2 regions of the Mesorhizobium sp. C089B genome follow, and region 1 is predicted to be linked to the other one. Evidence: predicted binding sites of a transcription regulator. Region 1 holds the regulator's gene; the other holds the start of a gene.
What was found. The regulator PhoB, encoded in region 1, activates phosphate uptake and scavenging genes when phosphate is short. The targets are predictions, from matches to a motif close to TGTCATNNANCTGTCAT.
Positions count from the first base shown of each region.

Region 2: NLY44_RS08235 (bifunctional 2',3'-cyclic-nucleotide 2'-phosphodiesterase/3'-nucleotidase) is a predicted target of PhoB. The motif match lies at 10,034-10,050, and genes of this name have one in related genera.

Region 1 is NZ_CP100469.1:3,922,779-3,937,190, forward strand. It holds gene NLY44_RS19385 (sigma-70 family RNA polymerase sigma factor) at 1-60, opposite strand, end outside; gene NLY44_RS19390 (NepR family anti-sigma factor) at 64-267, opposite strand; gene NLY44_RS19395 (response regulator) at 480-1,274, shown strand; gene NLY44_RS19400 (DUF1328 domain-containing protein) at 1,495-1,662, shown strand; gene NLY44_RS19405 (sensor histidine kinase) at 1,826-2,860, shown strand; gene NLY44_RS19410 (hypothetical protein) at 2,990-3,166, shown strand; gene NLY44_RS19415 (hypothetical protein) at 3,309-3,635, shown strand; gene NLY44_RS19420 (YMGG-like glycine zipper-containing protein) at 3,719-3,961, shown strand; gene NLY44_RS19425 (CHASE domain-containing protein) at 4,001-5,647, opposite strand; gene NLY44_RS19430 (ATP-binding cassette domain-containing protein) at 5,804-6,601, opposite strand; gene NLY44_RS19435 (sugar ABC transporter permease) at 6,614-7,930, opposite strand; gene xylF (D-xylose ABC transporter substrate-binding protein) at 8,075-9,115, opposite strand; gene NLY44_RS19445 (ROK family protein) at 9,382-10,617, shown strand; gene phoB (phosphate regulon transcriptional regulator PhoB) at 10,648-11,337, opposite strand; gene phoU (phosphate signaling complex protein PhoU) at 11,354-12,058, opposite strand; gene pstB (phosphate ABC transporter ATP-binding protein PstB) at 12,100-12,924, opposite strand; gene pstA (phosphate ABC transporter permease PstA) at 12,942-14,258, opposite strand; gene pstC (phosphate ABC transporter permease subunit PstC) at 14,255-14,412, opposite strand, start outside.
Region 2 is NZ_CP100469.1:1,628,358-1,642,769, reverse strand. It holds gene NLY44_RS08305 (cysteine synthase A) at 1-148, shown strand, start outside; gene NLY44_RS08300 (alanyl-tRNA editing protein) at 148-891, shown strand; gene sseA (3-mercaptopyruvate sulfurtransferase) at 987-1,838, shown strand; gene NLY44_RS08290 (GNAT family N-acetyltransferase) at 1,844-2,407, shown strand; partial or broken gene NLY44_RS08285 (OmpA family protein) at 2,427-2,531, shown strand; gene NLY44_RS08280 (DUF1203 domain-containing protein) at 2,666-3,133, shown strand; gene NLY44_RS08275 (outer membrane protein) at 3,524-4,804, opposite strand; gene ald (alanine dehydrogenase) at 5,010-6,125, opposite strand; gene NLY44_RS08265 (Lrp/AsnC family transcriptional regulator) at 6,281-6,754, shown strand; gene NLY44_RS08260 (hypothetical protein) at 6,751-7,164, opposite strand; partial or broken gene NLY44_RS08255 (Lrp/AsnC ligand binding domain-containing protein) at 7,336-7,518, shown strand; gene NLY44_RS08250 (hypothetical protein) at 7,579-7,842, shown strand; gene NLY44_RS08245 (5-formyltetrahydrofolate cyclo-ligase) at 7,898-8,563, opposite strand; gene NLY44_RS08240 (NAD(P)/FAD-dependent oxidoreductase) at 8,745-10,010, shown strand; gene NLY44_RS08235 (bifunctional 2',3'-cyclic-nucleotide 2'-phosphodiesterase/3'-nucleotidase) at 10,152-12,131, shown strand; gene NLY44_RS08230 (SAM-dependent methyltransferase) at 12,192-13,442, opposite strand; gene NLY44_RS08225 (hypothetical protein) at 13,702-13,836, shown strand; gene NLY44_RS08220 (Dabb family protein) at 13,951-14,241, shown strand; gene NLY44_RS08215 (VOC family protein) at 14,297-14,412, shown strand, end outside.

The sequences.
Region 1 (14,412 bases):
CCGCAGGCTCGGGATCGAGCCGAGCAGGTCGGTCTTGAACCCTTGTGAGACAGCTGCCATGCCTCAGTCCTTCTTCTGTGCGGGTTCGGCCTTTTCCAGTTGGCTGAGCAACTGGGCAAAGCGATCCGGCACATTGTCCGAGACCAGCTCGTCATAATACTGTTTGAGTTTACGGCCAATTTCCGAATTCGCCCCGAGCGGGTCGCCGGAATTGGCCCGGCGCCTGTCAGCGGCGCCAGCCAGCGTTTCTTTATTCATGTCCTTCATTTCGCCCTTAAATCCAGCGCCCCGAGCCGCCCCATTACACAACGCAAAGCGGCCCCCTCGTCTGGTTGCCCATCGCACCACAAACGTCGCCCGTGCAGTTTCGTTCCACAAGTGTCGGAACTTTTTCGCAAAACCCGCGTTTGGGTGTTGGGGCTTGCAATCAGCTTGACCTTCAATCTATGCAATCACGTCATCTGAGGGAGACGTCTACCATGAGCCTTTCCGCAACCATCGCTCCGCACCTGCCGTTCCTGCGCCGCTTTTCACGCGCCGTATCCGGATCGCAGGAGAGTGGCGATGCGCTGGTAGCCGCGATGCTCGAAGCCATCATCGCCGACGTCGACATCTTCCCGCAAGCGTCAAGCGACCGCATCGCGCTCTACAAGGTATTCGCCAAACTGTTCACCTCCATTGCCATCCGCGTTCCGCAGGAGCAGGCGCAATCGGCATGGGAGCAGCGCGCCGCCGCCAATCTGAACGCCATTGCGCCACGGCCACGCCAGGCTTTCCTGCTGGTCGCGGTCGAAGGCTTCGGTGAAGACGAGGCAGCTGAAATTCTCGATGTCGACGCCAAGGAATTCTCCGAACTGCTTGCCCAGGCGAGCAACGAGATCTCTCGCCAGGTGGCGACCGATGTGCTGATCATCGAGGACGAGCCGCTGATCGCCATGGACATCGAGGAAATGGTCGAGAGCCTCGGCCACCACGTGGTCGGAACCGCGCGCACCCATACCGAGGCGGTGGCGATGTTCGGCAAGACAAGGCCGAAGATGGTGCTGGCCGACATTCAGCTTGCCGATGGCAGCTCGGGTATCGATGCGGTCAACGAAATCCTGTCGTCGACTTCGGTGCCGGTAATCTTCATCACCGCCTTCCCCGAACGTCTGCTGACCGGCGAGCGGCCTGAACCGGCCTTCCTCGTCACCAAGCCGTTCAATCCCGACATGGTCAAGGCGCTGATCAGCCAAGCGCTGTTCTTCGACCGGCAGGCCAAGGCCGCCGCGTGAAGTAGGGCCTTCAATCTCCAACTTTTCGCCGCCTCGCAGCGTTGGCGGCACTGGCGATCGCCTAACCCGGCGATCGGCGGCTGCCCGTCGCGCCGTATCGCGCTCACGCGCGCGAATCAATTCGCGTCCGGGCCTCTTCCAAAGACCTTCTTTTTCGGCAAATGGTGGAACAAACAGCAATCACTCACGTTCTTGATCCAGTATCGGAAGGAGACAGATCATGCTCTACTGGGCGCTCGTATTTCTCGTCGTGGCGATCATCGCCGGCGCGCTTGGTTTCGGCGGCATCGCCGGTACCTCGGCCGGTATCGCGCAAATATTGTTCTTCATCTTTCTCGCCTTCCTCGTCATCTCGCTTCTGGCCGGCCTGTTCAGACGGGCATCGTAGGAGCGGGCGAAGAACACTGGAAGCCGCACCCCTCAAACGGTTTCCAGCCACCGCCGGGCGATGTCCTCCAACGGGACATCGTCCGGCGGACCTTTTCTGGGGACCTACTCAGGAACTGAGTCCAAGTGAATCGTTCGGTCCTGATCAGGTGGACAGGTGATTGATGCGTTCCATTGGCGGAGGCGAGAGCGGACAGGGCGACGAGGTGATCGCACTGCACCCGGCTGAAAGCGGAATGCAGCTTGGCCGGGCCTTGCTTCACGCTCTGCACAATGCCGGCATTTCCGTCCTCTATCAGGATCGTGAATTGAAGACTGTATGGGCCCGCAACATGCGTGCGCCGTGGGTTTCCGACACAGCCGACAGCAACGGCGCGTTGCCACCGGCGCAAGCTGAGCAAATCGCCGCCGCCAAAAGCAATGTGATCGCTTCCGGCAATCCGGAACGCCTTGAACTGAGTGTTCCCACCGGTGATGGCATGCGCTGGTTCCAGGTATGGGTCGATGCCGATCGGGGCCATCGCGGCGACGTTCAGGGCGTCGTCACCACGATGGTGGAAACCACCGAGCAGAAACGCCGCGAACAGACGCTGAAGACGCTGTTGCGCGAAGTCAGCCACCGCTCCAAGAACCTGTTGGCCATCATCCAGAGTATTGCCACCCAGACCGGCCGCTATTCCGAGACACCCGACGATTTCCTGAAGCGCTTTCGCGGCCGCCTGCAGTCACTGGCTTCCTCCCAGGATCTGGTAACGTCGTCGAACTGGCGGGGTGCAGCACTTCGCGAGCTTATCCGCGGCCAGGTCGTTCGCTACGGCGCCGATCCCGCGCAGAGCCTGCGCTTCAATGGCGTCAACCCCTACCTCAATCCCAACGCGGCCATTCATATCGGACTGGCAATGCACGAACTCGCCGTCAATTCATTCAGCTACGGCGCCCTGGCGCGGCCGGACGGCTTTGTCGAGGTAACCGCCGATCTGTCGAACGTCGCAGAGGCCGCAGACAAGCCGGCTTTGTCGCTGACCTGGGTCGAGGCCATTGTCGCCAATGATAACAGGCGCACCGAGAAACGCTTCGGCAGCGTTGCCCTCGAACGTGTCGTGCCGGCATCGCTGAACGGCACGGCGACGCTGGAGATCACCAGTGACCGCCTCGAATATCGCCTCGTCGTTCCGCACGGCAATTTCGAAACCGAATGAGCGGCGGGATTCCTTAACCGGCTGTTCACCATAAAATCCGATGCTGTGGTTCCCAGAGATTGCTGGATCTTGACCGATTCAACCGATGTTTCGGCCGCAGCCTGCAACGCGAGTATGGGAGGAATGATCATGACGGTTGCCGATATGAACAGGCTGGAGCAGGCCGCCCGGGTGTCCATGAGCGGCTTTCAGGATCCTGACGCTTCAGCCTCGCCTTTGCAGCACGCCTGGCATCCCTTGCTTCGCGTCGCCGCTGTCGCGCTCGTCGCCGCTGTTGTGCTGATCGTGGCGTCGCAATTGGCCTGAGCCAGATGCTCAGGTTCACGCTGCTCCCAAGCAGCCTGGCTCAGAAGCTGTCCAGCTCGTAGCCGACCAATTATTAACGCCCCTTTCGGCACAGGAACTTTGACGGCTGTGGACCGTTCTTATGGCGAGAGGACGTATCGCCGTGGAACACATCGCCGCTTTGCTTTTGGTAATTGGCTGTTCGAACAACATGACCGAATGTCGTGAACTGCCGGTGCCGGTCAGTGTTTTCGAAACCGCCGAAGCATGCACGGCAGAACGTCCATTCGCTGCCGGCGACGTGCAGGGTCAGGCCGAGCACGTCGTTGCCAAATGTCTTACGGTCGACCCCGCGCTGGAGGATGATTACGACCAGATCGTCTGGAACGTGCGCCCGGACGGCACCCTCGACGCGTCTTTGCAGATTTCCAGTGTCGTGGTCGCGTCGAACGCCACGCGCCGCGAAAAAGACTCTCTTAGCCAACAATAAGATCGAGCGGGCAAAGGCTGCTGTTTCGTGCTAAATAGCGGCTGGAGCTTACTAAAGTGAGGACAAAAGTGAGGAGAGATTCTATGCGGAAATTGATTATTGCCATGGTTACGGTGGTCGCCGTCAGCGGCTGCAGCACGACCGAGCAGGATGTCGGTGTCGGCGCCGGTGTCGGTGCTTTGGCCGGCGGACTGATCGGCGGCGGCAAGGGTGCGCTGATCGGCGCAGCCGTTGGCGCCGGTTCCGGCCTGCTGGTGCGCAACCTGCGCAACGGCTATTGCCAGTATCGCGACAATCGCGGCCGGCTCTACACCGCTCGCTGCTGATCCGCTTCAAAAGCGTCAGACAATCGCGACGGAGACCGGTCAGCCGGTCTCCGTTTGTTTGACTGCATCAGGCTGCGGGATCCTGATTTCCACCGTAAGCCCATCGATGCGAAAATCTCGGGCAATCGTGCCGCGCAATTCGCGCGTGACATTGAGGTCGATCAGCTTGGTGCCGAAGCCGGTCTTCGCCGGCGCTTCGAGTTCCTTCTGCCCGGCCTCGCGCCAGTTCAGAACCAGCATCCGCTCGGACCCGCGCCCCTCGAACGACCAGTCGACCTTGAGCGCACCCACGGAATTGCCGGCCTCGCCATATTTCAGCGCATTCGTCGCCAGTTCGTGAAAGGTCAGGCCAAGCGCCTGCGTCGTCCTCTCGTCGAGCAGCACCTGAGGCCCTGACAATATCCCTTCCGGAAGCTCCTTGCCGAACACCTGGCCGAGCTCGATGCGCAGCAGGTCGCCAAGATCGGCCTTCTGCCAGCGCGAACGCGTCAGCATATCCTGGGAAGCCGCCATTGCCTGCAGGCGGGCTGAGAAGGAAGTTGAGAACTCCTTCACGTCGGTTGCTTGCGCTGCCGTCTGGCGCGCAATCGCCAGCACCCGCGTGATCGAATTCTTGATCCGATGCTTCATCTCCTGCAGCATCAAATCCTTTTCGAGCAGGCTTTTTTCCGTCGTTTCATGCAGCAGCGACTTGGCGTCGTAGGCGCGCTCCTGGTAGCGCGCCACCAACGCGATGGCCCCGGCCAGAAGCAGGCCGAACAGCCCGAGCATGACCGGAATGGCGCGCGAGGACGGTTGCGAAAATGCACTTGTCGGCCGAAACAGCACCGTCCACGGCCGACCGGCGACGATGATCTTGCGCGTCACCAACAGCCTGTCGCCAAAGCTCGCAACCGGCGGCGTTTCCGACTGGAACAGAAGATTGTCGGCGTCGGCCGTGCCGTCATAGACCGCGGTGTTGACCGGCAGCAAAGGCGTGCGGCTGAGCGCGGTCTGGAACAGGTCGCGGGCGCGGAAGGCCGCGTAGAGAAGGCCTGATGTCGATGATCTGGACGCATTGATACCATCCGGCGCGGTTTCGACATTGAGCCTGACGAAGACCAGGAAACCGGTAAAGGTCTGCGCCGCGCCAGTGTCCTGGCCGAGCTCGACCAGACCGCTTGCGTGCTGTGCGTCATCGGCCATCGCTTTTTCGATCGCCTCGCGCCGCACCGGCTCGGTGAACATGTCGTAGCCGATGGTGGATTCGTTGGCAGGGTCGAGCGGCTCGAACAGCACGACGGGCGTGCGCCATGGCTGTGTCGTGTCCGGATAGACCGTGTGGGCGGCGCCGCGGTCGCGCAACATGTCGCGCTCGACCGCCGCTTCGTCACCGGTCTTGGCCAGCCTGAGATAGCCGATGCCGCGCAGGCCGGCGAAATTGTTATCGACATCGAGGGCGCTGAAGAAGGCCTTGAATTCGCTACCTGAAATCTCGCCATTGCGGGCGTCGAACAGCGCCTGCGTCGAGCGCAGCAGTGACAGATGCAGATCGATACGGCTTTCGATGCGGTTGAGCGCGTCGTCGGCCGTCGCCTCGAACTTGATGCGCGCCGCTTCCTGGGTCGCGAAATAGGCGAAGCCCGCCATCGTCAGGCTGATCAGTGCAACGGCAATGAAGGCAAGGATCGGGAAAAACTTCTTCAACGCAGGCCCATGGACGGTTCGGGACCTTTATGGGCAAGTCGCCGCGGCAAGACAATGGCGCGGCCAAGCCATAATGACAGCTGGCATATCATGCATATTTAGCCGGCTTATCGATCTCGAGCATCAGTGAACATGACAGCTGACGATAGCGTGGTCTCAGGCCGCGATCTTCAGCGCACCCGGACCGGGAATGGCGCCGGGCGGGCACTTTCCCAGGATGATCATGCCGAGCACTTCGTCCTGCGTCACATCGGTGGTGAGCGCGGTGCCGACGACCTGGCCGTTCTTCATTACGCAGACCCGGTCGGCAAGCTCGAACACGTCGTGAATGTCGTGGCTGATCAGGAAAATGCCGATGCCGTCGGCCTTGAGCTGCTTTACCAGTTCGCCGACCTGCGCCGTCTCCTGCGGCCCAAGCGCGGCCGTCGGTTCGTCCATGATCAGGATGCGGGCGTTGAACAGGATGGCGCGTGCGATCGCCACCGACTGGCGCTGGCCGCCCGATAGCTTGATCACGGGCTCCTTGAAGCGCTGGAAGCGCGGATTGAGCCGGCCCATCACCTTGCGCGCCTCGGCCTCCATGGCGACATCGTCGAGTGTCCCCCACGCGGTCATCAGTTCGCGGCCGAGGAAGAGGTTGGCGGCAGCGTCGACATTGTCGGCCAGCGCAAGCGTCTGGTAGATCGTTTCGATGCCGTATTTCTTGGCGTCGCGCGGATTGGAGATCGAGGCCTCCTGGCCGTTGACCAAGATCTGGCCGGCATCGCGCTTGTAGGCGCCCGACAGGATCTTGATCAGCGTCGACTTACCGGCGCCGTTGTGGCCAAGCAGCGCCACCACTTCGCCCGGGAAAAGATCGATGGACGCATCGTCGACGGCGCGAATGCCACCGAACGCGATCGAGATGTTGCGCATGTCGATCAGTGGCGTACCGGTGGGAGCAGTTTTTTCCATAATCGTTCCTCCCTAGACGCGCTTGCGGTAGACGGTGTCGAGCCAGACGGCGATGACCAGGACAGCGCCAACGACAATGCTCTGCAGCGGCGAGTCGATGCCGAGCAGCACCATGCCGGATTGCAGCGACTGCATCAGTAGCGCGCCGAGCATGGCGCCCATCACCGTTCCGGCGCCGCCCGCGAGCGACGTGCCGCCGATGACAGCGGCCGCGATCACCAAAAGCTCGTCCAGTGTGCCCAGCGCATTGGTTGACGCATTGAGACGGGCCGACGAGATCGCCGCGCTGATTGCAGCCAGCACACCCATGATCATGAACACCTTCATGGTCACCCAGCGCGTGTTGATGCCGGCGAGTTCCGCTGCCTCCGGATTGCCCCCGATGGCGAAGACATAGCGGCCGAAACGCGTGCGCTTGGTGATGAACGTCATGATGATGCCGACAATCACCGCCATTAGCACCGGTATGGCGATGCCATGCGCGATGAACAGCCCGCCTTCGGGAACGGTGATGCCGTTCTGCTGTGCGTACTGGCGCACGATGCCGATCGGCCATGGATAGGAATTGGCGATCCACACGGCGCCGAGGATGGCCGCGCAAGTGACCACGCCAAGCAAGGTCTCGGCCCAGACGGGGCGCAGTGGAAAGCTGAAGCGCTTGCGCTGTGAGCGACCGTTGAGCAGCGCGAAGGCGACCGCCGCGCAGGCGACGATGCCGACGATCCAGCTGGCAGCGGCGCCAATCGAGCCGCGTGGTCCGCCGCCCATCAGCTGGAAGGTGGCGTCGAGTGGCGCGACCGTGCGCCCGCTGGTGATGAGCCATGCCATGCCACGCCAGACCAGCAGGCCACCAAGCGTCACGATGAAGGCCGGAACCTGCATATAGGCGATGATGAAGCCCTGGAACGCGCCGATCAGCAGACCAAGCACCACGCCGGCGGCAAGCGCGACGACCCAGAGCCAGGGGTTTCCAAGCTGGAAGCCGATGACGCGAATCAGGAATTCGGCCTGTGCCACGCCCATGATCATGCCGATCACGCCTTCGACGGAGCCCACCGAAAGGTCGATGTTGCGCATGACGATGACCAGTACCATGCCGGTCGCCATGATCGCGACCGAGGACGTCTGCACCGACAGGTTCCAAAGATTGCGCGGCGTCAGGAAAAGCCCACCCGACAGGATATGTATGCCGACCCAGATGACCAGCAGCGCGCCGACCATGCCGAGCATGCGCGTGTCGAGCTCGGTCGCTTTCAGGAACCGGGCGACCGCGCCGAGTTCAGACGCTCGTGCCGTATCGGCCTGCGGATTTGAGGTCGTGTCGGTCATGATGTCCTCCAGCGGCTTGCCGTCTGGCGCGGATGCCGGACCACAGCCTAGAAGTTTGCCGCCGATGGCGGAAACACACAATTCTCGTAGAGAAAACGCCGCGGCTTGACAGCCGCGGCGCCTCATTTCTTCAAGTCGTCGAGATCAGTTGCAAGCCGCGACGCTGCCGGCGGCGACGCCTGTGCAGACTTCGTCCTTCTTGATCCAGCCGGCGTCGATGACGACGTTGAGGTTGTCCTTGGTGATCGCGACGGGGGTCAGGAACAGCGACTTGACGGTGTTGCCGCCAGGCGTGGTGAAGTCCTTGGCGCCGGCAATGTCGCCGGTCTTCTTGCCATCGGCAAGCTGCGAGGCGATCTCGGCGGCGTTCTTGCCGAGTTCGCGCGCGTCTTTCCACACCGACACCGTCTGCGTGCCGAGCGCGATGCGGTTCAGGGCGGCATGGTCGCCGTCCTGGCCCGAGACCGGAACCGTTCCGGCAAGGCCCTGCGCCGTCAGCGCGGCGACAACGCCGCCGGCGGTGCCGTCATTGGCCGCAACCACGGCATCGACCTTGTTGTCATTGGCGGTCAGGAACTGTTCCATGTTCTTCTGGGCGTTGGCCGGCAGCCAGCCATCGGTATAGGCCTCGCCGACATTCTTGATCTTGCCCGAGTCGATGGCTTCCTTGAGCACTTCCATCGAGCCCGAGAACAGGAAATCGGCATTCGGATCCGAGCCCGAGCCCTTGATGAAGACATAGTTGCCTTCGGGCTTCGCCTTGAACACTTCGCGGGCCTGCATGCGGCCGACTTCCTTGTTGTCGAAGGTCAGGTAGAAGACGTCCTTGTTCTCGATCAGGCGATCATAGCCGACGACCGGAATGCCTTCATCCAGCGCCTTCTGCACCGCCGGGCCGATGGCCGAGGCGTCCTGCGCCAGGATGATCAGCGAGTTGGCGCCCTGCGAGATCAGGCTTTCGACGTCGGTCAGCTGCTTGCCGGGATTGGACTGCGCGTCGGCCGAAATGTACTTGTCGCCGGCGGCTTCGATCGCCGTTTTCATCGCCGCCTCGTCGGTCTTCCAGCGCTCTTCCTGGAAGTTCGACCACGACACGCCGATGACCTTGTCCTTCGCCTGCGCGACCGACATCAGCGCCAGCGACATGGCGACACCCGCCAGCATGGCGGCTGCAAATCTGTTCATTATAACCCTCCCTGCGCCGCCCACGGCGCGACAAAACCGGCCCGAAGGCCTGCACAAAGAGGCTCCATTTTTTCGAGCCTCGAAAAAATACTGGTTCAATGATAAGGCACTGTCAACATCGATTATGATGGATTCTGATGGCGTTGCCGAATTTTTTCGAGCTCCGCAATAAACAATGACAGGGCTGCCGGCGTCTGCCAATATTTGGCTGGTGCCGTCGAACGCCTTCACTATCATGAGGCGCGAGGAGGCCGGGAGGAAAACAAATGTCGGTTGGGATCCGCCACGACGATCTGCGCCGTCGCAACCGTGCGATGGTGATTTCGGCCGTGCGCCGGGCCGGCCAGCCGTCGCGGACCGAGATTGCGGCGACCACCGGCCTCAGCCATTCGACGATATCGGCAATCTCGTCTGATCTAATTCAAGAAGGCATCCTGATTGAAGGCAAGCCTGGCGAGACCGGCTCGCTGAAACGCGGCCGGCCGCAGGTCGGCCTTGGCCTCAACCCGGAAGCGGCGGCGGTCATGACCGTGGTGCTGTCGCTGAACTTCCTCTCCGTCACCGTCATCGACTATGCCGGCCAGGTGGTCGCGGAAGAACAGCGCCGGCTCGACACGCTGACCATGCCGCGCGACGAGCTGATCGGCGAATGCGTAGCAATCGTCGGGCGGCGTCTCGCGGACCCGGACCTCGATGTCCAGAGCATCGCCCGCATTGCCATGGGCATCCAGGGCATCACCGATTCGCAGGCGCGGGCCATGCTGTGGTCACCAATCACGCCACTGACCGACATTGCCTTCGCCGACATGTTGGAAGCGGAATTCGGCATTCCTGCCACCATGGAGAACGACTGCAATATGATGGCGGTGGCCCTGCAATGGCGCCAGCCCGAGCGCTACCGCGACAATTTCATCGCGATCCTCTTGTCGCACGGCATCGGCATGGGGCTGGTGCTGAAAGGCGAACTGTTCACCGGCACCCATTCCTCGGGCGGCGAGTTCGGCCACATGATCCACCGTCCGGGCGGCGCGCTCTGCCGCTGCGGGCGGCGCGGCTGCGTCGAGGCCTATGCCGGAAACTACGCCATCTGGCGCAGCGCCAAAATGATGAGCGAAGATGCCGAGCCGGTCGATATCGGCGACGCTGATATGCGCGCACTCGCCGCGCGCGCCCGCGAAACCGATGGCCCGGAGCGCGAAGCCTATCGCAAGGCCGGTGAGGCGCTCGGCTTCGGCCTCGGCAGCCTGTTTGCGCTGATCGACCCGGCGCCTGTCGCCATGGTTGGCGTCAGCGCCGCCGCCTTCGACCTGATCGAGCCGGCATTGCGCGAAGCGATCGCCCAGACCGCCGGCGGCCAGCACTCGAAATCGATCTCCTTCGACACCGAGCCCAACGAGCTGCCGCTGATCCGCGAAGGCTGTGCCATGCGCGCGCTCGGCTTCGTCGATCAGGAGATTTTCGCGCCGGGCATTCAGGCCAAATCCGGCAAGCATGTCGCCTGAATGGCCGGCAACGGCGCGACGCGCAGCATCCTAGTCTTCCCTGATCGCGTAGCCGGCGCCGCGAATGGTACGGATGACATCCGGCATGCGGCCGTTGTTGACCGCTTTGCGTAAGCGCCCGACATGGACGTCGACGGTTCGCTCGTCGATGTAGATCGTCTCGCCCCAGACATTGTCGAGCAGCTGGCTGCGCGAGAACACGCGGCCGGGATGGCGCATCATGAATTCGAGCAGCCGGAACTCGGTCGGTCCGAGCCTGATCTCGCTCTTCTTGCGGTAGACACGGTGCGACTCGCGGTCGAGCACGATGTCGCCGACCTTGAGCACGCTGGACAGCACTTCCGGCTTGGCCCGGCGCAGCAGCGCCTTCACGCGCGCCATGAACTCCGGCGTCGAGAATGGCTTGACCAGATAGTCGTCGGCACCGGTGGACAGGCCGCGCACGCGATCGCTTTCCTCACCGCGCGCGGTCAGCATGATGATCGGCAGCCGCTCGGTTTCGGGCCGCACTCTAAGCCGCCGGCAGAGCTCGATGCCGGAAACAGCGGGCACCATCCAGTCGAGCACTAGGAGATCGGGCACGTTTTCCTGCAGGCGGATCTCGGCCTCGTCGCCGCGTGTCACCACCTCTACGTGATAGCCTTCGGATTCGAGGTTGTAGCGGAGGAGCACGCCTAGTGGCTCCTCGTCCTCCACGACCATGATGCGTGGCGCGATCATAGGCAGTTCACCCTCATCAGGCCGGCGTGGCCATCGCCGTCTCGTCCTGCTTCGGACGATTGGCGGGCAATTGCTGGCCGGTCAGCACATAATACGCATTTTCGGCGATGTTGGTGACATGATCGCCGATGCGCTCAAGATTCTTGGCGCAGAACAAGAGATGCGTGCAGGCGGTGATGTTGCGAGGATCTTCCATCATGTAGGTCAAGAGCTCACGAAACACGGACGTGTATTTGACGTCGATGCGCTCGTCGTCATTCCTGAGTTTTGCAAGAGCTGCCGCATCGGTGGCGGCATATTCCTCGACGACGCCTTGCACCTGGATCAGCACCAGTTGCGCCATGGCATCGATGGAGTGCGAGAGGTCGCGCGGCGTGACGCTCAAGCCCACGGTGCCGACGCGTTTGGCGATGTTCTTGGCGAGGTCGCCGATGCGCTCGAGGTCGCCCGCCATGCGGATCGAGCCGACCACGGCGCGCAGATCGTTGGCCATCGGCTGGCGCTTGGCGATCAGCGTGATGGCGCGGTCGTCCAGTTCGCGCTGGCGCGCATCCATGATGGCGTCGTCGGACACGACACGCTGTGCCAGCGCATTGTCCGAATTGAGCAGCGCCCTGGTCGAGCCGCTGACCATCGAGCCGGCCAGATCGCCCATGTCGCGGATCAGCTTACTGATCTGCCCGAGCTCTTCATCGAAGGAGGCGACGGTATGTTCACCCATGGTCTTGGTCCTCGTGCCTGAAAATTCACCCGCCGGACGGCTCAGCCGAAGCGGCCGGTAATGTAGTCCTGGGTGCGCTTGTCGTCGGGGTTGGTGAACATCTTGTCGGTGGCGCCCTCCTCGACGAGATAGCCAAGATGGAACATCGCTGTACGCTGCGACACGCGCGCCGCCTGCTGCATCGAGTGGGTGACGATGACGATCGTGTAGTTCTGGCGCAGTTCGTCGATCAGCTCCTCGACACGGGCGGTGGCGATCGGATCGAGCGCCGAGCAGGGCTCGTCCATCAGGATCACCTCCGGCGACACGGCGATGGCGCGCGCGATGCACAGGCGCTGCTGCTGGCCGCCGGACAGGCCGGTGCCGGGCTCCTGCAGGCGGTCCTTGACCTCGTTCCAGATCGCAGCCTTCTTAAGGCTCTGCTCGACGATCTGGTCCATGTCGGACTTGCGCTTGGCCAGGCCATGGATGCGCGGGCCGTAGGCGACGTTCTCGTAGATCGACTTCGGGAACGGGTTGGGTTTCTGGAACACCATGCCGACGCGGGCGCGCAGTTCGACGACATCGATGTTCTTGTCGTAGATGTCGTCTTCATCGAGCGTGATCTTGCCGGTCACCCGCGCCGAATCGATGGTGTCGTTCATGCGGTTGAGGCAGCGCAGGAAGGTCGACTTGCCGCAGCCGGACGGGCCGATCAGCGCCGTCACCTGGTTCTGGCGGACGTCGAGATTGACGTCGAACAACGCCTGCTTCTCGCCGTAGAAGACGCCGACCTTGTCGCCGCGCATCTTGATGACTTCGTTCGACTTGGCGTTCATTTTGTCGCCCACTGCATTCTCAAGGGACTGTTCGGTCATGATGTTCATACCAAATTGCCTTTTTTCTACCAGCGCCGCTCGAACCGGCGCCGGAGCACGATCGCGGTGATGTTCATGGCCATGAGGAAGACGAGCAGGATGATGATGGCGCCGGACATGCGCTCGACAAAAGCGCGCTCAGCCTCGTTTGCCCACATATAGATCTGCACCGGCAGCGCGGTCGCCGGATCGAAAGGCGTCGCCGGATAATCGGCGACGAAAGCGACCATGCCGATCAAGAGCAGCGGTGCTGTCTCGCCGAGCGCACGCGCCAGGCCGATGATGGTGCCGGTAAGGATGCCTGGGGCGGCAAGCGGCAGGATGTGGTGGAACACCATCTGCATCTTGGAGGCGCCGAGGCCGAGTGCCGCCGAGCGGATCGACGGCGGCACCGCGGCGAGGGCGGCGCGCGTGGCGATGATTATGGTCGGCAATGTCATCAAGGTCAGCACCAGGCCGCCGACGAAGGAAGCCGAGCGCGGCATGCCGAGGAAGTTGATGAACACGGCAAGGCCAAGCAGACCGAAGACGATCGACGGCACCGCCGCGAGATTGTTGATGTTGACTTCGATCAGGTCCGTAAAGCGGTTCTTCTTGGCGAATTCCTCGAGATAGATCGAGGCGGCGACGCCGATCGGCAGCGCCAGCAAAAGCACGATCACCATCATGTAGAACGACCCGATGATGGCCACGCCCATGCCCGACGTCTCGGGCCGGCTGGAGGCGCCATAGCTGAACAGGCCGGTGTTGAAATGCTCGGCCATCGCGCCTTCGGCCTTGAGTTTGTTCATCCAGTCGATCTGCTGGTTGGACACCTTGCGGCGCGCTTCATCGACGCCGAGGTCGATCTGGCCCTTGAAGGCCGAGTCGAGATTGGCGGCAGCCAGGATGTCGACATCGCGCGTCGTGCCGATCACCGACGGATCGGCGGAGACGATGTCGCGCAGCTGGACCCGCGCGCCTTCCGACAGGAAGCCCTTGAGCTTCAGCATCATCGGCTTGTTGGCCGGATCGATGCCGAGCTTGGCCACCAGCGCGTTTTCGGCGAGCTTGGGATAGTTCGCCTTGATCAGCACATTCGGGTCTGTGGCACGCTTGTTCGAGGGGTCGATGACCTTCTCATCGAAGGTGATCGGAAGCGTCACCGTCGTCTGCCAGAAGGCGGTGTAGCCTTTCGAGACGATGGTGATCAACATGATGGCCAGGAACGCCAGGCCCACCGAGATCGCAATCACGCCATAGATGCGGAACCGGCGTTCGGCGGCATAGCGCGCCTTCAGCCCGATGTCGCGGCGCGGACGCGCGACGGCACCCGCCATCGTGTCCAGGGGGATGTCGGTCATTCGTACTGCTCCCGGTACTTGCGCACGATGTAGAGGGCGACGATGTTCATCACCAGCGTCAGCGCGAACAGCGTCAGGCCGAGCGCGAAGGCGACCAGCGTCTGCGGCGAGTTGAACTCGAGATCGCCGGTCAGTTGGTTGACGATCTTGACGG
Region 2 (14,412 bases), 2.3 Mb from region 1:
CACCATCGTGACCATCCTTGCCGACTATGGCACGCGCTACCAGTCGAAGCTGTTCAACCCGGAATTCCTGCGGGATAAGAACCTGCCGGTGCCGGGCTGGATGGATGAGCGCAGCACAATTTCGGTGCCGTATGAGAAGGTCGCCTGATGGCGCACAGAACAGAAGCGCTGTTTCGCGACGACGCCTATCTCAGAGCGGCTGACGCCACTGTTGTCGCCATCAACGAGCGCGGCGGCATCATTCTCGACCGGACCATCTTCTATGCCACATCGGGCGGCCAGCCTGGCGATACCGGAACATTAGAGCGCGCCGACGGCAGCCGCATCGCCATTGCCGCCACCATCACCGGCGAGACCAAGGACGAGATTATCCATGTGCCGGCGCCGGAGCAGCCGGCACCCGAGGTCGGCGAGCAGGTGAAACTCGCCATCGACTGGGAGCGGCGGCATCTCCTGATGCGCATGCACGCAGCTTGCCATTTGCTCACCGTAGTCTGTCCGTTTCCGATTACCGGTGCTGCGGTTTCCGAAGATGACAGCCGCGTCGACTTCGACGCTCCCGATGCCGGCTTCACCAGGGAAGACGTCACCGCCGGGCTGATGGAGCTGGTGCGAGCCGATCATCCGATCTTCATCAGGCTGATCACCGACGAGGAACTGGCAGCCAATCCTGGCCTGGTGAAATCCAAGAATGTCCGGCCGCCCGCAGGCACCGGCAAGATCCGCCTGGTCTGCATCGGCGACAACGCTTCGATCGACAGCCAGCCCTGCGGCGGCACCCATGTCAAAGGCACCGGCGAAGTCGGTGAAATCCATATCGGCAAGATCGAGAAGAAGGGCCGCGAAAACCGGCGTTTTCGCATTCGCTTCGGACCGCTGCCGGTAGCTTGAACGAACCATGATCCCGAAAAGTGGAAGCCGGTTTTCGGGGAAGATCATGGTCAACAGGAAGCAATGCTTCGCCAAGGCGGAGCAGGAGAAGAACAATGGCCGATGACAGCCCTTTCACCGTCGATGCGGACTGGTTGCAGAGCCGTCTTGGCGAGCCCGGCCTGACGATCGTCGATGCATCCTGGTATCTGCCGGCGCAGAAGCGCGATGCGCGCGCCGAGTATGAGGCTGCGCATATTCCGGGTGCGCGATTCTTCGATCATGATGCGGCCTCCGATCCTGATGCCAAGCTGCCGCACACGCTGCCCTCGCCACAGCATTTCGCGCAATATGTAGGCGCCATGGGAATTTCGGCCGATGACACCATTGTCGTCTATGACGGTCCGGGTTTCTTCTCGGCGCCGCGCGCCTGGTGGATGTTCCGCGTCATGGGCGTGTTCCAGGTCTATGTGCTCGACGGCGGCTTCGACCGCTGGAAGGTGGCGGGCCGGCCGGTGACAGCGGAGCCGACCAAGATCGCGCCAAACGTGTTCCACGCAGATTTCGACGCCGCCCGCGTCGCCAGGCTAGCCGACATGCGTCGCATCGTCGAGACTGGCGAGAGCCAGATTGCGGACGCCCGAGGCGCGGGCCGCTTCACCGGCGCCGAGCCAGAGCCCCGCGCGGGTGTTCGCTCCGGCCACATGCCCGGCGCGCGCAATTTGCCTTATTCGGCGCTGTCACAGAATGGCGCGCTGTTGTCGAAGGACCAGTTGCGCAAGGCCGTTGAGGGTGCCGGTATCGATCTGTCGAAACCGGTCGTCACCTCTTGCGGTTCCGGCATAACGGCGGCCGTCGTCACTCTGGCGCTGGAGACGCTCGGTCACACCGACAACCGGCTCTATGACGGCTCATGGACGGAATGGGGCGGGCTGGCAGACACGCCTGTGGTGACGGGCAAGGAATGATGGCGATGGAAAATGGCGCGCTGGACGACATCGAGGTCACGGTCACGTTTCTGGAAATGCATGTGCCGCCGGCCTATTCGCCGCCGTTGCCCTACAACAGGCAGATCGCGCTGCTCAGGACCAAGGACATTCCGCTGCATTTCTACCGTTATCTGATGGATCGGGTCGGGCGCAAATGGCACTGGGTCAATGTGCTGAGGCTGGACGATGACGAGCTTGCCGCCGGCATCCACCGCGAGGACCGCGACATCAGGGTGCTTTATCTCGACGGCGCGCCGGCCGGTTTCTTCGACCTCAAGCCGCATTTGCCAGAGGAAGTCGAACTCGCTTATTTCGGCATGATGGAACATGCGACCGGGCAAGGCATTGGCCGTTGGTTCCTCGGTGCGGCGATCGCCGCAGCATGGTCGTATGGGCCGAAACGGGTGACGGTGCAGACCTGCACGCTCGACCATCCGGCTGCCTTGCCGCTCTACCAGAAGCTCGGTTTTGCGCCGGTGGCGCAAAAGAAGGAGACCGTGCATCCGCTGTCGTTCGCCGAGCGCTCGGCCAGCGTCATGCGGCCGTGACTTTCTCCGACTGAAGGCCGAACCGACCGTTCATGGCGAGGAATTCCTGCTCGTGCGGACCCAGGACGAGAACTGGCGCAGCCGCCGGGTGACGCTGCGCCGCTTCGACGATTTCATCCGCTGAGCCGGCGCGGGACCTGCCCAATGCCGAAGCAGTCCGGCCTGAGACTGGCCGGGCTGCTGACAGTTGGCAGGAATCGGGTGGGAAGCACCTCGGCGGGGGCATAATTTCCGGTCAACCACACCGGAGATTTAGCCATGACCGTCCAGTTCAAAGCCTTGCCGACTGAAGATGTGAGAGCGCTGCAGCGCGGCGGGGCGGACGCCTATGGCCAAACGCCGGAGCGGAAGGTTTCCGATGGCGACGGCGTGCCGTGCCGGCATTGCCTGAGAAACGTCGCCGAAGGCGATGGCTATCTGATCATGGCCTATCGGCCGTTTCCGGCGTTGCAGCCTTACGCCGAGACAGGGCCGATCTTCCTGCATGCGCAGGAATGCGAACGCGCAGCCGAGACGGAAGCGCTTCCAGAGATCCTTGAGAGCAGCGACTATATCGTGCGCGGCTATGGTGCGGACGACCGCATCGTCTATGGCAGCGGCGGCGTCATTCCGACTGGCGGCATTGCGGCGCGGGCAGAGACGCTGTTTGAGCGCGCTGACATCGCCTATGTCCACGTCCGCTCGGCGCGCAACAATTGTTATCAGTGCCGCATCGAGCGTTTCTGACAAAAAGATGCCCGCCGGTGGTCTGGCGGGCAGTTGGGAACCGTGTGACGGCTCGATCCGTCAAGTTCGCATCCCTGTCTGCGCATGCTTTTCGAATTGCGGATGTGAAGCACTTCACACAGCATCGCGATCCTCGCCGGCATGGCGACGCACGCCGATGGCGGTTGGGACTTGTCGTACTCCCGTCGCATTCTCTCGGTAAAAGACCAGCGTCGATGGATTGCCGACCGCGGATGAACCGGCGGGGATCTCGATGACCGAGGAAGCGGGGCTTTGGCTCCGCTTTTTTGTTGTCCGCCAGCCTGTTCAATTCCGGCGCCAGGAATTTTGCGCAAAGAAAAAGCCCGCCGGAATTGACCGACGGGCCTTCGCCGTGTGTGTGTGCGGCGTTTAGTTGAATTTATACTTCGCGCCGACGCGAACGGTCTGGAAGGAAGGCTCGTCGGTGAGGAAGCCGTCCGAGCCGAAATCTTCTTTCTCATACTGCGAATAGCGGTATTCGAGACCAAGCGTCATGTTGCTGGAAACGGCCGTTTCCAGGCCGCCCCCGACCGAGAAGCCGCTCGAGCCCCAGTCGACGATGTCGCCAACGGGCGAGGAGGCATGCAGGTCGAAATGCTGCCAGCTGTAACCGCCGAGGACATAGGCCAGCGTCGATTCGTTGACCTTGGCGCCGATGCGGGCCAGGGCATCGAAGCCATAGTCGGCATCGCCCTTGATCGACCCACCCGGAATGTCCAGCTTCGAGCGTATGCCGGAATAGCGGGCGTCGACCAGAACGCCGGCGACCCAGCCGCCGAAATCATGGTCGTAACCGATGCTCGCCTCGCCGAACACGCCTTCGCCGCCGATGCCATCCAATTCGAGGGCGCTGGCGAGCGTCAGGTCATGCACCACGGTGCCGGCGCCAAGCGCGCCGCCGACATAGAAGCCGGTCCAGTTGTAGGTCGGAGCAGCAAACGAGGCCCCGCCGCCATTCTGGGCGCCGAAGCGGTAATTGGCCGCGATGTGGAAGGTGTGGCTGGATGGCTCGACATCCAGAGAGGTTCCCGGGCCGCCAATAATGCCGAGGTCAGCCACCGAGTCGTCGCCATAGTTGGCGTAGCGGTATTCGGTCTTCAGCGTCCAGTTGCCGCGCAGCACGGTTTCCATGCCGACGCCGAGAACATAGCCGCCACGATCCTCGGTAAACTCAAGCCCGTCCAGACCTCCGGACCCTTCCAGCTTGAAATGGTTCCAGGTGTAGCCACCAAGGACATAGCCGAGCGTACTGGGGTTCAAGAGATAGCCGGCGCGCAAGCCGACGTCGAAGCCATAAGCGTTCGTCAGGTCGATATCAGCGCCCGGAAGGCTGATCGACGGACCGATATTCCCGATGTTGGCGTCGATGAAGCCGCCGAGCAGGAAGCGTTCAGAGACCATATAGTCGTAGCCGGCGGTCACTTCGCCAAACACGCCGTTGCCGCCGATGCCATTGAAGTCGAGAAACGGGTCGACGCTGATGCGGTGCACGGTGGCGCCGAAGCCGCCGCCGATGCCGACATAGGCGCCGCTCCAGTTGAAACCGGCAGGTTCTTCCACCGGCTGCACAACGTCGGCGGCATGCGCTACCGATATCAAAGCCATTGCCGAAACGGCGCTGAGAAGAACGGATTTAGCAGAAATGAACATTTTAGCCCCTTAGCATAGAACAAACCCGTCCGTGTTCTAACAGGATGCTCGTTAATATTGGAATGACAAAAATGTCACATCGACAGGCAAAAGCGCTGTCGAGAGGGGCTGCACCTTGCCCTGGAGCGGGCGTTTTGCGGTCTTGTAGCCAAGAAAAACCCGCCGGTACAACCGGCGGGTAAGGGAGGCAAAATGCCAGGTCTGGTCAGGCAGCCAGAACCACTTTCGGTTCGACCAGCTCATAGCCGAGTGCTTCGGCCACGGCGCGATTGGTGATCTTGCCCCTGTGGACATTGAGGCCGTTGCGCAAATGATGGTCGTCGACCAGCGCCTTCAGGCCCTTGTCGGCCAGTTGCAGGCCATAATGCAGCGTCGCGTTGTTGAGCGAGTGCGCCGAGGTCACCGGCACGGCGCCCGGCATGTTGGCGACGCAGTAGTGGATCACGCCGTCGACCTCATAGGTCGGCTCGGCATGGGTGGTGGCGTGCGAGGTCTCGAAACAGCCGCCCTGGTCGATGGCGACGTCGACCAGCACCGAGCCCTTCTTCATGCCCGACAGCATTTCGCGAGTCACCAGCTTGGGTGCAGCAGCACCCGGGATGAGCACGGCGCCGACGACGATGTCGGCCGAGAAGCATTCTTCCTCAAGCGCCTCGACTGTGGAGTAGCGGGTGTGGACGCGGCCGGTAAAGAGGTCGTCCAGCTGGCGCAGGCGCGGGATCGAGCGGTCGATGATGGTGACGTCGGCGCCGAGGCCGACGGCCATGCGGGCGGCATGCAGGCCGACGACGCCGCCGCCGAGCACGGTGACCTTGCCGGGCAGTACGCCGGGCACGCCGCCGAGCAGCACGCCGCGGCCACCATTGGCCTTCTGCAGCGCGGTCGCGCCGGCCTGGATCGACAGGCGGCCGGCAACTTCCGACATCGGCGCCAGGAGCGGCAGGCCGCCGCGGTCGTCGGTTACGGTCTCATAGGCGATTGCGGTGACGCCGGACGCGAGCAGGCCCTTGGTCTGCTCCGGATCCGGGGCCAGGTGCAGATAGGTGTAGAGGATCTGGCCGTCGCGCAACTGCGCCCATTCGTTGGGCTGCGGCTCCTTGACCTTGACGATCATGTCCGACTTGGCGAACACGTCGGCGGCGGTCCTGGCGATGGTGGCGCCGGCGGCGCGATAGGCATTGTCATCGGCGCCGATGCCGGCGCCGGCGCCGCTTTCGACCAGCACTTCATGGCCATGCGCAACATATTCGCGGACAGAGCCCGGCGTCAGGCCGACGCGGTATTCGTGGTTCTTGATTTCCTTGGGGCAACCGACGCGCATAGTCTTCTCCTGATCCGGCCCTTCGGGCTCGTTCCCTGTATCGACCGAGTGAACCACGAATCGTTGCGCAGGTGTTTGCGAATGCGCTTGCGCGGGGTCACGCGTTTCGATAATCGTTGCGCGAAATTGCAGAATTTTCGCAGGAATCACTGTAAATGCCGCTCGACAGGATCGATATCGCCATTCTCGAGGCACTGCAGAAGGATGGCCGCATACCCAATGCGGCGCTCGCCGAAAGGGTCGGCCTGTCGCAGTCGGCCTGTTCGCGCCGGCTCGACAATCTGGAGAAATCCGGCACCATCCGCGGCTATCACGCCCGGCTTTCGAATGCCGCGCTCGGCCACCAGATGACGGCGATCGTGCACATATCGCTGTCGGGACAGTTCGAAAAGACGCTGTCGGATTTCGAGGCGGCGATCAAGCGCTGCCCCAATGTGCTGTCGTGCCACCTGATGTCGGGCGAATACGACTATATCCTGCGCATCGCCGCCAAGGATCTGGTCGACTATGAGCGCATCCACAAGGAGTGGCTGTCGGCGATGCCGCATGTGACCAAGATCAACTCATCCTTTGCCCTGCGCGAGATCGTCGATCGGACCGCCATGGGAATGAAGCCGGAACTGGCTTAACGCCACAAACATACTCGGACGTCCTTCCCGATATAGCATGCGCCTTCGCGGCGAAGTTCTTCCCAGCGTTCATCACCGTGGGTGGCGCGAATGTCGGAGTTTGCATAGCCCGCCCAGACATCACCGTCCTTGTAGACATCCGCCCAGTAATCTTTAGACATTTCACCAGCGCCACTATGCGGATCAGGATAGTCGATCCCTGCAAAAACTTGCTTCGGTCCCTGGATATTGAAATCGCCGCCCTGCTCGATTTGATAAGAGCACCTTCCGGATATGCGGGTCTGACCGCCAACAACAAGCAGGCAGCGGCCCCACTTGTAGCCGCTCGGCAAACGATGCCGTGGTTGCGCATGCAAAGGCGAAAGGGAAAACGCAATTGCGAGGGTAATTGCTATGGTTCGTCCGATCATCTCGCCACCCGTTGCGAAGCCAATTCAAGAGCGGCTCGACACTGTTGGATCCGCCCGAAGCGCATGTCGAAGCGGTTCGCTGCAGCATGGTTCCCTTAAAGAGTATTTATCGACCACGTCGGATTTTTGTCACGTAACATTTGTGTTGCTACACGGCGGTCAACCGGCCTCGATGCGGCGATAAAGTGCTGCCCAAATGTGCTGTCCTGCCACCTGATGTCGGGTGAATACGACTACATCCTGCGCATCGCGGCGAAGCACCTCGTGGGCTATCAACGCATCCACAAGAAGTGGCTGTCTGTTATGCCGCACGTGATGAAGATCAGTTCGTCCTTTGCCTTGCGCGATTGTTGATCGCGCGGCGATGGAGAAGAAGCGGAGAGGCTTAGAAGCTGAGTAGCGGAGTGCACGGAATTGTGCGTAAAATCAAATAAAGTGGATACTAGAAAAGCCGCTGAAGAGGTGAAGATAATCGCCGACAGTGCCAATGACATGGCCCGATTGATTGAGCTTCCGTCTGCAGGTGCGCTACACGCGCGCACCGGAGATCCGCTTGTCTTGCTGAAAATTCTGTTCAGTGTGTATCGCCGCATTCGTTTGTTGGCCGAGTATAAAGATGCCGGTAAGGCGGATATTCCTCAGTTGCCTGGGAATGACACCAACGGCGATCTTTTCTAAGCGTGATATTTATGAATATGTGCGATCACACGGAGGGTCTCTGAATCTCATCACGCTAGGCTTTTAATACCTCGGTCACCAGTTGGTCCATCGGGATGTCGTGCGGCTGCGGGTAGATGGTGGGGATGCGCTGCAGTTCGTAGCCGACGCCGATGACCAATGGCTTGAACGGCATGGCAGCCAGCGTGCGGTCGAAGAAGCCGCCGCCATAGCCCAGGCGGTAGTTTCGCGGGTCGATGCCGACGATCGGCGAGATGACGATGTCGGGCAGCACCGGGTCGCCTTCGGCGGGAATAGGGATGTTCCAGACGCCTTTTTCCAGCCGGTCGCCAGGCACATAAGCGCGGAAGATCAGCGGCTGGCCCTTCTCGATCACGATGGGCAGTGCCGTGCGGCCGCCGCGCTGGTTGATCGACGCCATCCACGACCGCAGGTCCGGCTCGCCGCGAAACGGCCAGTACAGGCTGACCATGCGGCCGGCAATGTCGCCGATTGCCGCGTCGAGGCCTTCGGTGATAGCCCGCGACATCGCCACCCGCGCATCGGCCGAAACCGCCAACCGTGCCGCGATCAGACGCTCGCGCTCGGCCTTGCGCCAACGGCGCACATCGGTCCAGTCGGTCAATGGCGCGCGAAATTCCGGATCGAGTTCGTGCATGAAGCAAGGCGGCGAAGAATATTGCGCCCGCCCTTTGCGATCTTTGTCATCGTCGTTGGCCATGCTTCACTCCCGTGGTTCCAGCCCCTGCAAGGCTATACCCGTCCAGGCTTGCCGACATAGGCATTCGCGACATCCGGCGACGAGTCCTGGGCAGCCTTACGCGCGGCAGTCTAGCGCGCCGCGACATTGTTGCGGTGCACAAAAATCACTAGATAAAGAGAGACAAACAGGGGTGAATGCGATGAGTGAAACCAGCCATCATGTCGTTGTCGTCGGCGCAGGGTTCGGCGGTCTCGAACTCACCCGGGCGCTGGCCGGCGCACCCGTGCGCATCACCATGGTCGACAAGCGCAACCATCACCTTTTCCAGCCGCTGCTTTACCAGGTGGCGACCACCTCGCTGGCGACCTCGGAAGTTGCCTGGCCGATCCGTCATCTGCTGCGCAAGCGCGAGGACGTGACGACCCTGCTCGGCAACGTCACCGGCGTCGACCGTCCAGGCAAACGCGTGCTGCTTGAGGACGGCAGTTCTGTTCCCTACGACACGCTGGTGCTCGCCACCGGCGCGCGTCATGCTTATTTCGGCCACGACGAATGGGAGCCTTTCGCGCCCGGGCTGAAGACGCTCGAAGACGCAACCACCATTCGGCGGCGCATCCTGCTCGCCTTCGAGCAGGCCGAGCGCGAGACCGATCCGGCCAAGCGCCAGGCACTGCTGACACTGGTCATCGTCGGCGGCGGCCCGACCGGCGTGGAGCTTGCCGGCACCATTGTCGAACTCGCGCATGAAACGCTGCGCGGCGAATTCCGCAACATCGACACGCGTGAGGCGCGTGTGGTGCTGGTCGAGGCCGGAGACAGGATCCTAGCCAATTTCGCGCCAAAGCTGTCCGACTATGCGCGCAAGGCGCTGGAGCGGCGGGGCGTCACGGTCGAGCTTGGCCGCGCCGTCACGCGCCTCGATGCCGAAGGCGTCGTCTTTGGCGATACGCATCTGCCGGCGCGAACCATCCTGTGGGCCGCCGGCGTGGCGGCTTCCCCCGCGGGAGAGTGGCTGGGCGCGCCGGTGGACCGGGCGGGCAGGGTAATGGTCGAGCCCGATCTGACCGTGCCGAACAGTCCTGAAATCTTCGTCATCGGCGACACCGCGCATGTCTTGCGGCCGGACGGCAAACCGGTGCCCGGCGTGGCGCCCTCGGCCAAGCAGGAGGGCAAGCATGTCGCCGCGACGATCAGGGCGCGGCTGGCCGGCGATGGCGCGCCGCGGCCTTTCCGCTACAAACATGCCGGCGACCTGGCGACGATCGGCAAGTGGGCAGCCGCGATCGATTTCGGCTCGATCAAGCTCACGGGATGGCTTGCCTGGTGGCTGTGGGGCGTGGCGCATATCTACTTCCTGATCGGTTTCCGCAACCGGCTCTCGGTGTCGCTTAGCTGGCTATGGATCTATTTCACCGGCCAGCGCAGCGCGCGGCTGATCACCCAGGGCGACGATGACAAGGGCTGAGGTTCTCAACCGCGGCCAAGGATATTCATCCAGCCGTCACCTTTTGCTGATCGACTGACTTCCCGATGGACATGGCCGGTTTTCGGCGCGAAGCTTCCGCCCGGGGCTGGGATCTTGTCACGTCGCTGGGAAGGAAAACCAATGCCGCATCTCAATTACCCCGTCTCCCGCCGTAGTTTTCTTGCCGGTACGGCCGCCAGCGGGGCGCTGATCATGCTCCATCCGTTTTCCGCCCGCGCGCAGGCCAATCAGGCGCATCTGAGGATTATGGAGACCACCGACATCCATGTGAATGTGCTGCCTTACGACTACTACGCAGACAAAGCCAACGACACGATGGGCCTGTCGCGGACGGCCTCACTGATCGCGGCGGTGCGCAAGGAAGCCACCAATGCGATGCTGATCGACAATGGCGATCTTTTGCAGGGCAATCCGATGGGCGATTACATCGCCTATGAGAAGGGCCTCAAGGAAGGCGATCTGCATCCGATCATGAAGGGCATGAACCTGCTGGGCTATGAATGCTCGACGCTCGGCAATCACGAGTTCAACTACGGCCTGTCGTTCCTCGACAAGGTGCTGGCCGGGGCCAATTTCCCGTTCGTCTGCGCCAATCTGATCCGCGGCACCGAGCTTGCCGCCAACCCGCGCGACGACAAGCTCTACCTCAAGCCCTATGTCATCCTCGACAAGAAGATCAAGGACGGGTCGGGCGCCGAGCAGCCGATCAAGATCGGCATCATCGGCTTCGTGCCGCCGCAGATCATGGTCTGGGACCTGAAGAACCTGGAAGGCAATGTCAGGACGCGCGATATCGTCGAGGCGGCCAGGGGCTGGGTACCGCAGATCAAGGAGGAGGGCGCCGACATCGTCATCGCGCTCTCGCATTCCGGCATCGATATCAAGCAGGGCGACGGCATGGAGAACGCCTCCTTCTTCGTCGCCGGCGTCGAAGGCATCGATGCGGTGTTCACCGGCCATCAGCATTTGGTCTTCCCCGGCAAGAAGGATTTTCAGGCGCTCGAAGGCGTCGACACCGAGAAAGGCACGCTGCAGGGCAAGCCCGCCGTGATGGGGGGTTTCTGGGGCTCGCATATGGGACTGATCGATCTGCTTCTGGAACGGGACGGATCGAAATGGCGCGTAGCCTCGGCCACATCGGAGGCAAGGCCGATCTACCAGCGCGTCGACAAGGCAAACAAGCCGACGGTGGCGGACGACCAGCGCGTCGTCGATGCGCTGAAGGCGGACCATGAGGCGACACTTGCCTATGTCCGCCGACCGGTCGGCAAGACCTCGGCGCCGCTCTATTCCTATTTCGCGCTGGTCGCCGACGATCCGTCGGTGCAGATCGTCAACCAGGCGCAGAGCTGGTACCTCAAGGACATATTGAAGAGCACGCAGTGGAAGGATGTGCCGCTGCTGTCGGCGGCAGCACCCTTCAAGGCCGGCGGGCGCAACGGCGCCGACTACTATACCGACGTGCCGGTGGGCGACCTCGCCATCAAGAACGTCGCCGACCTCTATCTCTATCCGAACACGGTGCGCGCCGTCGAAATCACCGGCGCGCAAGTGAAGGAATGGCTGGAAATGTCGGCCGGCATTTTCAGGAAGATCGAGCCGGGCAAGGCCGACCAGGCGCTCATCGACACCGAATTCCCGTCCTACAATTTCGATGTGATCGATGGCGTCAGCTACGGAATAGACCTGTCGCAGCTGCCGAAATACGATGCCAAGGGTGGCGTCGCCAATGCCGGCTCGAACCGCATCGTCGGCCTCAGCTTCGACGGCAAGCCTATTGATCCGGCAGCGAAATTCGTCGTCGCCACCAACAATTACCGCGCCGGCGGTGGCGGCAATTTCCCCGACATCAATGCCTCGAAGATCATCTACGAGGCGCCGGACACCAACCGCGACGTGATCGTGCGCTACGTCGTCAGCGAAGGCACGATCAATCCCTCGGCCGACGACAATTGGTCGTTCACGCCGCTGCCCGGCACCAGCGTCGTGTTCGAGACCGGCCCCAAAGCGAAGGATTTTATATCGGGAGTGAAATCGCTCAAGATCGAGCCGGCCGGCGAGGGCGAATCCGGGTTTGCGAAGTATCGCATCCTGCTTTGAGGCAACGTGCAGCTAACAGGGAAAACGAGCGGGCATACGCCCGCTCAATCACGCTTCGGATCAGGCCTTGTAGACCACTTGGCGCACGTCGATGTAGCTGGCCCTGAAGCCGGCTTCGCAATAGTGGAGATAGAATTCCCAAAGCTTCTTGAAGCGGTCGTCGAAGCCGAGCGGGACGATCTTTTCCCACGACGCCCAGAAGCGGTTGCGCCATTCGGCAAGCGTGCGGGCATAGTCGTCCGGAAAGACGCGCTCGCGCAGATGGGCAAGGCCATGGTCGCTGCCCAGCGTCTTCAGGATCGACGGCGTCGGCAGCATGCCGCCTGGGAAGACATAGCGCTGGATGAAATCCGGCCGCGCCCGATAGGTGTCGTAAGCGGCCTCGTTGATGGTGATGATCTGCAGGCCGGCGGTGCCGCCGGGCCTCAGGCATGCCTTCATCTTGCCGAAAAATACCGGCCAATATTTTTCGCCGACCGCCTCGAACATCTCGATCGAGGCGATGCGGTCGTAAGTGCCCGTTTCGTCTCGGTAATCCTGCAGCTTGATGTCGACCTTGTCAGACAGTCCCGCCTTCTGGATGCGCGCCTTGGCGAAATCGTGCTGTTCGCGGCTGATGGTCAGGCCGGTGACGCGGCAGCCGATCTCGCGCGCGGCAAATTCGGCAAAACCGCCCCAGCCGCAGCCGATCTCGAGCACATGGTCCTTCTTGCCGATACCCGTATCCTTGGCCAGCGCGCGGTATTTGGCGGCCTGAGCGCTTTCCAGGTCGTTGGCGCCGGTCGCATAGAGCGCCGACGAATAGGTCATGCTGGGATCGAGCCATTGCTTGTAGAAGGCGTTGCCGAGATCGTAATGCGCCGAGATGTTGCGCTTCGAGCCTGTGCGGGTGTTTTCGTTGAACCAGTGGCGGATGCGCTGGACCGTGTTGATGAGCCAGCTGGCGCCGCCGGCAATGCGTTCGCCAACGGCCGAGTTGACGACGAACAGTTCCAGGAAGCTGGTTACATCAGGGCTTTCCCAGTCGCCGTCCATGTAGGATTCGGCAACGCCGATGGTGCCGCCGGAAAAGGCACGGCCGGGCAGGCGCCAGTTCTTCAACACCAGCTCGGCATCCGGCCCGGGTCCGTTGCCGCCGACAAGCACCGCCCGGCCATCCGGCATCCTCACCTTCAGCGAACCGCGCGGCAATTTCATCGCCGCCGACAGCACCATGCGCGCCTTGGCCGGCAGGCCCTTGACGATCTCGGCGAAATTGAGTTCGTCCAGCCTGATGGCGTCGCCGATGCCTTTGTATTCCCTGACAGCCATCTCACACCCCCCTGGACTTCCGCGGGGGCGGCGCAAGATCTGCCGGCCTCCACATCCTCCACTTTCATTCGCCAGGCGCGAACGCCGTAGCCTGCTTAAATTTTCGCCACAATCTTCCACCGCATCGACCGGAACTTCAAGAGGCAAGCCGTGCCCGGCACTGGCCCAGGTGGCGTGCCTGGGGCCAGAATCGGTGAGGGCGAGCGACCGCCGGTGAAATCGCTATGGTTAGGAACAGCCACATACGTTAGTTTCAGCCATGCGTTACGTCATCGTCATCACCGCGATCGCCTTTTTCCTGATCTGGGATGGCCTCTATAATCAGGGCCGCTATCTCGACACGACGGTCAGGGAAATGTCGCGCGTCGTGCGCTACGTCACCGGCAAAGCCTAGCTTTTGCGCCTCTGCAAAGTCGCCTGCCGGCGTTGCCGGGCGCGACATCGTGGCGGTTGACGCGACGGTCCCGCTCACACAAAACATGCCCGCAAATCGAACGTGGAGGCAGGCGTGATCCGGCATATCGTTTTCTTCAGCGCGCGGGGCAAGGACGATGTCGAGGCCGTGCGCACGGGCTTGCTCACGCTGGGCAAGATCCCGCATTCAAGCCACTTCGAGGTGACGCTCAACACCAAGGTCGATCCGCTGTCGGATGCGATCGACGTGGTGGTCTATGCCGAGTTCGAGGACGATGCCGCGCTTGCCGCCTACAAGGCGCACCCGCTCTATGCCGAGACGACCAGCCGGGTCAAACCGTTGCGCGAATTGCGCTATTCGGCCGATGTCGTGGCGACGGCCTGATCGGGCCGGAAAGAGGCCTTGAAGCAATTTCGGGAATGATGCACACCGCGCCGGCATGACCAGCACGACCCATCCGCTTGACCACCTGGTGCTGCCGACGGCGAGCCTCGCCGTGGCGCGGGCGCGGCTGACATCGCTTGGCTTCGTCGTCGCGCCAACCGGCATTCATCC